2 regions of the Peribacillus sp. TH14 genome follow, and region 1 is predicted to be linked to the other one. Evidence: riboswitches for the same ligand, from Rfam matches in the RefSeq annotation. Region 1 holds a riboswitch; the other holds the start of a gene.
What was found. Region 1 has a riboswitch for S-adenosylmethionine ahead of JFU50_RS12930 (5-methyltetrahydropteroyltriglutamate--homocysteine S-methyltransferase). Riboswitches for the same ligand answer to the same signal wherever they lie in the genome.
Positions count from the first base shown of each region.

Region 2: it holds a riboswitch for S-adenosylmethionine, as region 1 does, so the genes downstream of both, JFU50_RS02695 (Fur-regulated basic protein FbpA) here and JFU50_RS12930 (5-methyltetrahydropteroyltriglutamate--homocysteine S-methyltransferase) in region 1, are expected to answer to the same signal.

Region 1 is NZ_JAEKEK010000001.1:2,663,471-2,668,865, reverse strand. Features, by position in the region: gene JFU50_RS12940 (glycerol-3-phosphate responsive antiterminator) at 4-546, opposite strand; gene JFU50_RS12935 (hypothetical protein) at 752-1,189, opposite strand; SAM riboswitch class I at 1,396-1,496, shown strand; gene JFU50_RS12930 (5-methyltetrahydropteroyltriglutamate--homocysteine S-methyltransferase) at 1,581-2,684, shown strand; gene JFU50_RS12925 (PTS transporter subunit IIC) at 2,784-3,821, opposite strand; gene JFU50_RS12920 (hypothetical protein) at 4,008-4,541, opposite strand; gene JFU50_RS12915 (CaiB/BaiF CoA transferase family protein) at 5,257-5,395, opposite strand, start outside.
Region 2 is NZ_JAEKEK010000001.1:524,256-529,650, forward strand. Features, by position in the region: gene JFU50_RS02680 (DUF459 domain-containing protein) at 22-714, opposite strand; gene JFU50_RS02685 (GNAT family N-acetyltransferase) at 948-1,454, shown strand; gene JFU50_RS02690 (aspartyl-phosphate phosphatase Spo0E family protein) at 1,544-1,735, opposite strand; gene JFU50_RS02695 (Fur-regulated basic protein FbpA) at 2,010-2,225, opposite strand; SAM riboswitch class I at 2,372-2,476, opposite strand; TPP riboswitch at 2,635-2,738, shown strand; TPP riboswitch at 2,817-2,906, shown strand; gene tenA (thiaminase II) at 3,025-3,714, shown strand; gene thiD (bifunctional hydroxymethylpyrimidine kinase/phosphomethylpyrimidine kinase) at 3,727-5,025, shown strand; gene thiM (hydroxyethylthiazole kinase) at 5,022-5,395, shown strand, end outside.

The DNA of each region.
Region 1 (5,395 bases):
AAATTAAAACATCTCCCATAATTCAGTTTTTGAAGTCGTGATTGACGAAGCTCCTGCCTCAAGGGCATTCAGGACTTCATCTGAAGAACGTATGAGCCCTCCAGCAAAGATAGGAGTTTGTAAGCGTTCCTTTACCTCTTTAATCATCCAAGGCATTGCGCCAGGCAAAACTTCGATATAATCAGGCTTTGTTTTCTGTACCAGCTTATAACTTTTCTCTAACGCATGTGAGTCAATTAAAAAGATTCGTTGAATGGCAATAACACCCTTTTGCTTCGCTTTCAAAATCACGCTGGATTTTGTTGAAATCAGGCCATATGGGCAATACTCCTGACAAATAAATTCTGTAGCGTATTCATCACTTTTAATACCATGAATTAAATCGACATGATAAATCATTTTCTTATTATGCTGCTTTGCCATTAAGCTTACATTTTTCAATTGTGATATATGCAAATCAAGAAACACACCTATTTCATAGGAACTTTCTAGAAATCTTTCGAAATCCTTCATGCTTGCCGAAGCAGGCAAAATTTTCTGGTCCATTCATTTTCCCCCTTATCTACCGGAAAAACTCAAAACTTTTAGTTATTTAGTATATTTTAAAGAACTTGATTTATCAAACACAATATTTCTTATTGAAGAATCGTCCTTTACCATATCCTTACACTAACATACCTGGTATCCCCTTTAAAATAGTACAGGTAAGAATGCTATCATTTCCTTAATTGCTTACCCTTTCTTCAATTCATCATAATGAAAGTTTAATTTTTAATGCACCTTCCACCAACTCATACGATTTAATAGTGCCCACGGGTATTCTTTTCACGATGTTCCAAGCATTAAAATTCATTTTGATCATTCTATTTTCAAATTCAAAAAATGGCGGTCTGTTAAATATCTTTTGGTTAATAAAATTCCTATCAATAGGCTTCATTTCTACTAATTCAAATGAAATCGTTCTTTTTTCCACGTGAATCGGTTTTAATGTAATACGGAAAGGCACGTTTTTCTTAAACATCATTTTTTTCACTTCCGTCGTTCCGAAAAGCACTATATGTACTGGCGTAATCTCGACTTTAACATCCTGCTCACCTGATTTCATCTTTATAATTCGCTCTAGCATAGACGCAGTTAACGTTATCGGTAAACCATTCCCGGAAATATTAGATGGATTGAACGTATTCATCGTGGTTTTCCCCCTCCAACTTAACTTACAGGTAACTTCATTCCATATGGAACGTCAGTTATAGCATATGCTGTCTTCACGAATGTAGTTAACCCTTCATAACATGCAAGGTCCTGGTGAATAATCGGTATATTCTAAATTTTACACCTTTCACCCTTGACCTTTATTAAAACTATCTGTATAGTCATACTTAATTTAATAAACAACTCTTATCAAGAGAGGTGGAGGGACTGGCCCTTTGATACCTCAGCAACAGACTTTAATGTACTGTGCTAATTCCAGAAGTGTAAAAACTTGAAGATAAGAAGAGTAAATTGCTTAGTAGCCAACACCTCTTCTTTTTTTAAAAGAAGAGGTTTTTTATTTTATAAAAAGAAAGAAGGAATGAAACATGTCAATCACAATAACAAAAGCACCATTTAGAGCAGATCACGTCGGGAGTTTATTAAGACCGGATAATTTACATGATGCTAGAAAGCAATTTAAAGACGGCACAATTACTGCAGAGCAACTTCGCGAAGTTGAAACGGAAGAAATCAAGCGGATTGTTGATAAGCAAATTGAAGTTGGACTAGAGGTAGTAACGGACGGTGAGTTTAGACGCACATGGTGGCACTTTGACTTCCTAGAGCATTTAAATGGAATCGATGGGTATGTAACTGAAAAAGGTCTCACATTCGATGGCGTGGAAACAGAGAGATACAATATTCGCAATACTGGGAAGGTTTCATTCAATCCTGAACATCCCTTCATTCATGACTTTATTGAATTGAACAAAATCGTTGCCGGACGTGCTGTTACGAAACAAACCATTCCTAGTCCCAATCAATTATTTGCTGTGGGTGTTTATAATGAAGACATCTACCCTGATATCGAAGACTATGCAAATGACATCATTAAAGCGTATCAATATGCTTTAAAGGCCTTTTATGAAGCTGGTGTACGTTACTTACAATTGGATGATGTTTATATTGCTAGACTTTCCTCTCCAGAATTTCAGTTCAAAGATGGAAAATACTCTAGAGAACAATTAATTGATTTAGCATTGCGCGTAATTAATGGGGCTTTGGAGGGAAAACCAGAGGATTTGGTCGTCACGACACACTTATGTCGCGGGAACTATCAATCAACGTGGGCGTTTGAAGGAAGCTATGCACGTATCGCACCAACATTATTGGCAAAAGAAAAAGTAAATGGATTCTTCCTGGAATATGACGATAACCGTTCAGGAGATTTCAAACCGTTAGAATACATTCCAAATGGCGGAGCACGAGTTGTTCTAGGAGTCGTCACTTCAAAAAATGGAGAAATCGAAGACAAAGAAGCAGTTATAGCTCGTATTAAAGAAGCTTCACAATTCGTGCCACTCGAACAATTATGCTTAAGTCCACAATGCGGATTCGCTTCCACCCATCATGGCAATAAGCTAACGGAAGAACAACAATGGGAAAAGTTGAAATTTATTGTTGATGTAGCGAAAGAAGTTTGGGGATAAAGAAATATTATAGAAAGAGCAACGCATTCAAATAAAGCGTTGCTCTTTCTATATTGTCTATATATCAGCATCCTCTATTTCATGAGGAAGTTTGAGTTATTAATCAAAATGCAATTTATAATCCTCTGCTTTAATCAGTTTTAATTTTTTCGAGAATATATAGATAAGACCTAGGTTCAATACAATCGGAAGAATAAAGAAAGTACTTAGCATGATTGCTACATTCTCAACGACCCATCCACCTTCAGCCAGTTTCATATAATTTAATGGACCAACTAGACCTGATAAACCGAACCCAGCACTATAGGGTGTGCCTTGAATATTTAACAGACCGGCCAAAGCACCAAGAATCGCAGCTGTGATCAACATCGGAAAAGCGATCTTCGGTTTCATGAAGAAGTTTCTCATTTGAATTTTTGGTGAGCCTAATACATGTGCTAATGCCGTTCCAAGGGAGTTTGCTTTATAACTTGCAATGGCCAGACCAACGCCTGCTGCAACAATACCTAGATTAGCCGCACCAGAGCCAATACCTGAAAGCATGATCACAGTGGCTACCCCTACTGTTGAAATAGGCGACAAAATTATGAGACAGAACACAACAGAAATAATAGCTCCCATTATAATTGGTTGTAATGATGTCACATTTGAAATAGCGACTCCCAGTAAACCAGTGGAAGATTTCACAAATGGTAGAATTAAATACCCAATCATCCCTGGCACTAATATGCTTAAAGTCGGCATCAATAAAATGGAATATGCTTTTAATCGGTCACCAATTAATTGAACAAATAACACAGTCAGTGCGGCTGTAATTCCTGTATTAATAACGATTCCAATACCATTTAGGGCAAATAAACCATCAGCCGTTTTTTGAATAGCACCACTACCGACCATTGCCGCGATCCCAACACTTGCTGTTTGTATAGATGTTAGCTTAAATGTAATCCCTACCATCACACCAATCATAACAGGTAACAAACTCATCACAAAAACTGTAATATCGAATATATGTTGTAATACTGGAAAATGAGGAATCAATAACTTAAGTACTTCCCCTAACAAAGCATTTGGAATTAAGGAAACAACAATCCCTATACTCATTCCAGTTAGTAATTTACTGAAAAAATCTTTCATCCTACTAATCTCCTATCCCGTCTCTATAATGTAGAATATTATAAGGAATATTCTGATAATAGTCAAAGGATTTTTTTAGCACTTTACCGCGAAAGCGCGAAAAAGTTTATGAGGTTCTCCTACGTCTTTACCCTATTCTATTTCATCCAAGCACAAAAAAAGAACGAGCATCAAGAACGTCCCTTTTTACTTGCAACTATCATCATCATCCATTTTCTTCACCAATATATCATCAGTCACCCTATCTTCCAACTTGTTCCTCAAGGCCAATTCTGCAGCCTTCCCATCACTAGGCGACCCGTCCGAGAAATACATTGGAAACAAGGAGAAAAACATAATATAGAAGGAAAAATATATGAATTGGTACCATATTACTGAGCTTTCCAAGATATTCTGATACACTAAGCTATATATGATTAGCATACTGACTAAATTAAAGATAGAGCCCCCTAAATAAATCAGCATATTCGTCAATCGATTATCATGTTTCAATCCCCTAAACTCGCATGTCCCATTCCAAAAATAATATTTCCTCACCTCTATGTTACAAAAGGAGAAAAGTTTATTCCCACATCCGATCAAGATTCTCTTTTCTGATCCTCCGAAGATCGTAACAAAGAAGATATGCCCGCTCAAATGTATCAGTGTAACGATTGGCATAATCAGAAAAAAAGAAAATAGAAATTTAATGATATCATAGAGACCAAAGATTATTATCATCCTCCTATCTAGAGCTTTTTCTTATAAATCCTTTGTTGAAGGATGATACTCTGATACCCGGTAAACGCTAGTTGTAACTGGTAATTTTTAGCACACACGTCTTGTTGCTTTCATTGATAAAAGATTAATTTGGCCTTTCTCCGATTAATTCGACCTTCCTCCACTTATTTCGTCCTTCATCCACTTTATTCGTCCTTCATCCAATTAATTCGACCTTCCTCCGATTTATTCGTCCTTCCTCCCACTTAATTCGTCCTTTCTCCTACTTAATTCGACCTTCCTCCGCTTTATTCGGCCTTCCTCCTACTTATTTCGTCCTTCATCCACTTTATTCGTCCTTCATCCAATTAATTCGACCTTCCTCCGATTTATTCGTCCTTCCTCCGCTTTATTCGTCCTTCCTCCCACTTAATTCGTCCTTTCTCCTACTTAATTCGACCTTCCTCCGCTTTATTCGTCCTTCATCCACTTAATTTGACCTTCCTCCCACTTAATTCGTCCTTCATCCACTTTATTCGTCCTTCATCCACTTATTTCGTCCTTCCTCCATTTAGCTCGGCCTCATAAATGTTGCAGCACTATGAGTACAGGAGTATTTACGTCGTTGCAGCGAAGATTGAATTCAAAAAAATTAGGCTATCTCTCTCCAAAAAGATTTTGGAAAAGTGACAGCCTTTAAATATATATATCATTTTAGCTAGGTCCGTTTCTTTATTTAGCGATTAAAGGTGTGGAGAACTTCTTCATTGCTTTGTCCTGGCTTCAGCCCTGTATGTTTATAATCAGGGGTAAAAACCGATGTTTTGATTGGACAGGCAATTTGCTTCTGGATGCTTCCTTTTCCGTCAGGTATT
Region 2 (5,395 bases), 2.1 Mb from region 1:
TTCTGTGCACTTTTATTGAATTTATTTGAAATCATAGCTCTCTAAAATCCGATTGGTTATGAGCTGATACCCTTTTTCATTTGGATGAATTTTATCACTGAAATACTCTTTTTTCTTTTTATTTTCAAATAAATCATTAGTAGGGATAAATATCATTCTTTTATCCTCTTCTACTACCTCGTTTACTGATTGGTTATAATCATGAACGTGCTTTTCAAGTCGTTGATCATCTTTTTTTGGATTATACAGCCCAACTACAAGTATATCCGCTTTTTTGTTTTTCTTTAATAGTGTAGAAAGAATCTTATTTAGATGGTCGATATACTCTCGTTTACCATCATTTATTTTTTGATCACTTATTTTTTTCAAGTTACCTCCATTACTGTTAATCAAGTCGTTTGTTCCAATATAAACAATAAACGTGTCGGCTTTGTCCAATTTCGTGTTAATTTGATTATCTTCAAGCTGATCAATGACACCATCTGTTTCCTGGCCTTTAATACCGTAATTCCAAAAACGGACTTTTTTTTCAGAATCAGGGTTATTCAATTCATCCTCCAGACCTTCTACATAACCTTCCCCATCCTTATCTCCTTTTCCATAGGTTAACGAATCTCCAAAAGCCATCACATCTTCCGACTCTGAAGCCTGAAACTTATATGCAACAAAACAAATAACTAGTACAATTACAAATAAACCTACTATTTTTTTCATTTGTTTCTCCTTATGTTATGTATTTACTATGAAGTATTTTATCTTGTAATTACCCCAAAAATGAACATACTTAACATGAAAAAAATGAATTGTCAGATAAACTGTAAAAAGTGTATGATACAATAAAAGCATTCAATGGAACGGATTTTCGTCAACCTCCTTTTATTCATAAATAGGGTGGGAATCCCATGTTTCTGGAGATTGTATACATAATAAGGATAGGAGTTAAAATGATGGATCAGTATATAGATTTTAGGGATGCAGAACTAACAGATTTACCAAGAGTAGTCGAAATATATAATTCGACTATTGCTTCAAGGATGGTCACTGCAGATACAGAACCTGTTTCAGTGCAATCGAGGCTTAAATGGTTTGAGGAACATCATTCAGAAAAACGACCGCTTTATATTATTACATTCGAAGGGAAAACTGCTGGATGGATGAGTTTTCAATCTTTCTATGGTAGGCCAGCCTATGATTCCACTGCCGAGATCAGCATATATATTGATGATTATTTCCGGGGAAAAGGAATTGGACAAATTTCGATTCAAAAGGCAATTGAAGTGAGTCCAAAATTAGGAGTTAAGACACTACTTGGTTTTATATTTGCTCACAATACACCGAGCATAAGACTGTTTTCTAAATTTGGTTTTGAAGAATGGGCGCATTTACCTCAAGTTGCCGAGCTAGATGGTATTGAACGGGATTTAGTAATCCTTGGTAAGCGTGTTAATATTTGAATTTCATTATTTAAAAGCTATTGCCTTCATTCAGCAGTAGCCTTTTTTAGTTTAAATGAAGGAATCTATTTTAAAGTCACTGACGAAATTTAAAAATCACTATAAACTTTCTTAAGCAAAAAATATTCTGATTTTCTTTTATTTGGTATAGCATTTAACAGCGAATCCAATTCTTGACTTGCTTGAACAGTTAGAAGGCTTGTAAAACCATAATCAGCTGCCAATTTAATCATTTCCCGTCTCTTTTCTTCTATTCTTTCTACGGTTATCTGTGGGGGCATCTATAGTCACTTCCTATTTATTCAATTTTCTTACACTTTTTATGATAAAGAAATAAATAGTTAAAATCAACCATATATGGAAATCAAAATGTGTTATTCCACAAAATAAATGTGACAAAAAGCCTATTCTATTCCCTGTTTGTGTCTTTTTTGTGACATTTTATATTCTTGACAAATATAAAAAAGCATTCACTCATGTACACTGCGAATGCTTTAATAATATTCATCAGATTAAATAATATTTTAAGATAGTAAAGTATTTTAAGAACTCTTACTATGTCATCCACTCTGAAGGAGACTCGATATTAGGTCTATTTATAACAATCTTATATTCATCTTCAAGCACTTTTAAAGGAACATCATAAAGATGTCTTTCATCAGAGGTTTTATAAACTCCATTCGCTAATAACTCTTCAATCAGCAATGCCTTCCTCTGTTCAATTCTCTTAAATAATTCTGCCATGTAAATGGCTCCTTTCCTTGTCTTCATCAGCCCGCCTTCATATGAGCTAAATTGTAGTAACAGGTATCATTTTCACCAAATTATATCTTTTCTATTATGTCACTAAACGTTATTTCACAAAAATAAAAGCCTCTTCTAATTCAAGAAGAGGCTTACAGTAGTCCGTTCGGCTCTTCTTATCTTCCAAGCGTATGCTTGTTGGATGTAGCACAGTTCCCAAAATGGGTCTGCTGCCGAGGTTTCTTTGGGCCAAGTCCCTCCACCTCTCTGGATAAGAATTCAATATATAAATGATGTAGACATGATTTTATCCCAATATTCTTCAAAAGTCAATCACATGGTTCTCCCTTTTTTTGATAGGTATTCTCTATAGACCCCATTCAAATTGGGTTGCAATTTCCTGGCTTTCTGATATGATGTCAGTAATTACATACATTCACACCACTAGGGGAGTCTTTTTAAGACTGAGATGGAATTTGTTCCGGACCCTTTGAACCTGAACCGGATCATACCGGCGGAGGGAAGTGGATGATATCGTCTTTAAACACATGACTTTATCCATCTGCCCCGCTCCGTATTTCAGGAGCGGTTTTTTTTTCAGATGGAAAAGGTGAATAATTAGACTGCTAGGGGAGCACTTTTGCTGAGAATCAAACCCTTTGCACCTGATCTGGTCATACCAGCGGAGGGAAGCAGGCTGTAAGAAGGAATTTGCTTCTTCCTCGGTAACAGCCGCTTTCTTTCAGAGAGCGGTTTTTTTGTTTATCAGATAGTGTATGCATACTTTACAATTTTAGTAAATTTTAAATTTCAAGGAGGATGTACCATGGAGAATACAAAATTAGAAACCTTCAGTGATAGACTTCATGAACGGGCAAAAGGAATCTGGAAAAGGAACCATACACATCCCTTTGTTCAGGCGATTGGAGATGGGACGCTTTCAGAAAAGAAATTTGCCTATTACCTAAAGCAGGACTATATCTATCTTATGGATTATTCCAAACTCTTTGCGTTAGGAGTCATCAAAGCTCATAATCTCGAAACCATGGCTAAGTTTGCAAGTATTTTGAATGAAACCCTTCAAGTAGAAATGGATATCCATCGACATTATGCTTTGGAATTCGGAATCAGCTCAATCGAATTGGAAAATACAGAACCTACTCCAACCACTCTAGCTTATACGGGTTACATGCTAAATGCAGCCCAAAATGGGACTTTGGCCGACCTGATTGCCTGCCTCCTTCCATGCGCTTGGGATTATTATGAGATCGGCTTGCTATTAAAAGAACAAAATGGTGAAGCATTAGAAAACAATCGCTATGCTGATTGGATTAAATCATATTCGTCTCCTGAATTCGGTAAAGCACACAAATGGCTGATTGCTTTGTTGGAAGAGTTAACAGAAGGCATGCCTGAAAAGGAACTTCTTAGATTAGAGAAGCATTTTTTGGTGACTTCCCGTTATGAATATTTATTCTGGGATATGGTTCAAAATGAGCAGGATTGGCCACTGTAGGATGTTGTCATGATGATGAATCCAATCAAGAAAATGACGTTGACTGCCATGATCACGGCCATTACTACCATAACTAGTTCATTCATTTTCATCCCGGCCGGATTTGCAAAAATCTTTCCGATTCAGCATCTGGCAAATGTCATGACAGCCGTTTTATTGGGACCGGCTTATGCGGTAACACAAACTTTTTTAGTTTCCATCATTAGAAACATGTCTGGTACAGGTTCAATTTTCGCCTTTCCGGGCAGCATGATCGGTGCACTATTGGCTGCCGTCCTTTATCGAAAAACACAAAGCTTGAAATTCGCTTGTTTAGGGGAAGTGATAGGGACCGGCATTCTTGGATCCCTAGCTTGTTATCCCCTTGCTGTCCTCCTATTGGGAGAAAAAGCAGCTATTTTTGGTTTTTTACCAGCTTTTATGCTTAGTTCATTCGCAGGTGCCATTTTAGCTTTCATTTTACTGAAAATACTTTTAAAAAATAATTATATGAAGGGGTTTTTTATGAAAACAGCGTTAACCATCGCAGGCTCTGACTCAGGGGGCGGTGCTGGAATACAAGCTGATTTAAAAACATTTTCTGCACATGGGGTTTTTGGAATGTCTGTCATTACAGCTGTAACGGCACAAAATACAATGGAGGTACGTTCAGTACAAGCTATAGATACAGGTATCATAACGGATCAAATTGCAGCTATTTTTGAAGATATACACGTCGATGCAGTAAAAATAGGTATGCTTGGATCAAAAGAAATAGTTGAAACAGTCGCCGCGTCTCTAAATACCTTCTTACCCGCAATCGTTATCCTTGATCCTGTCATGATTTCCAAAAGCGGCCATCATTTGCTCGATGAAAAAGCTGTCTCTGCTTTAAAAACAGAATTACTGCCGCTTGCAACACTTGTAACACCGAATGTACCCGAAGCCGAAGTCCTTACTGGCTTGTCGATTCGAACGAAGCAAGATTTTTACGAGGCTTGTATATCAATTAAAGAACTTGGGGCAAAAGCGGTTTTACTTAAAGGAGGCCATTCAGCAGGGAATCCAAATGATCTTTTTTATGACGGAACTGACTTTTTCTGGATTAAAGGAGAACGCATTCATACAAAAAACACCCATGGGACAGGCTGTACTCTGTCATCCGCCATTACATCCAATCTGGCAAACGGACTACCTTTAAGACAATCCATTGAACAAGCCAAGACATATATTTCTGAAGCCATACGAAATAGCTTTTCACTCGGTAAGGGGCACGGACCCGTCCATCATTTTTATTCATTTTCAAAAGAAGAAAGGAGTGATTTAATATGATTGTTTCCGTTTCAGACTTATTCTTTCAGGTCAGAGAAAGTAAACCGCTCGTTCACCAAATCACTAACTTTGTTACGGTCAATGACTGTGCCAATGCCACTCTTGCCATCGGTGGTTCACCTGTTATGACATCTAGCCCAAGAGAAGTCGAGGAGATGGTCAAATTGGCTGATGCTCTGGTCCTGAACTTCGGTACGATTGATGATAAAGCCTTGGAAGCAATGGAGATTGCCGGTAAGACAGCGAATTCCCTTAATATCCCAGTTATTTTGGACCCAGTGGGAGTTGGTGCAACTTCCTATCGTACAGAACAAGTGGCAGAGCTCCTGAAGAAAGTTACCTTCCAAATCATCCGCGGAAATGCGAGTGA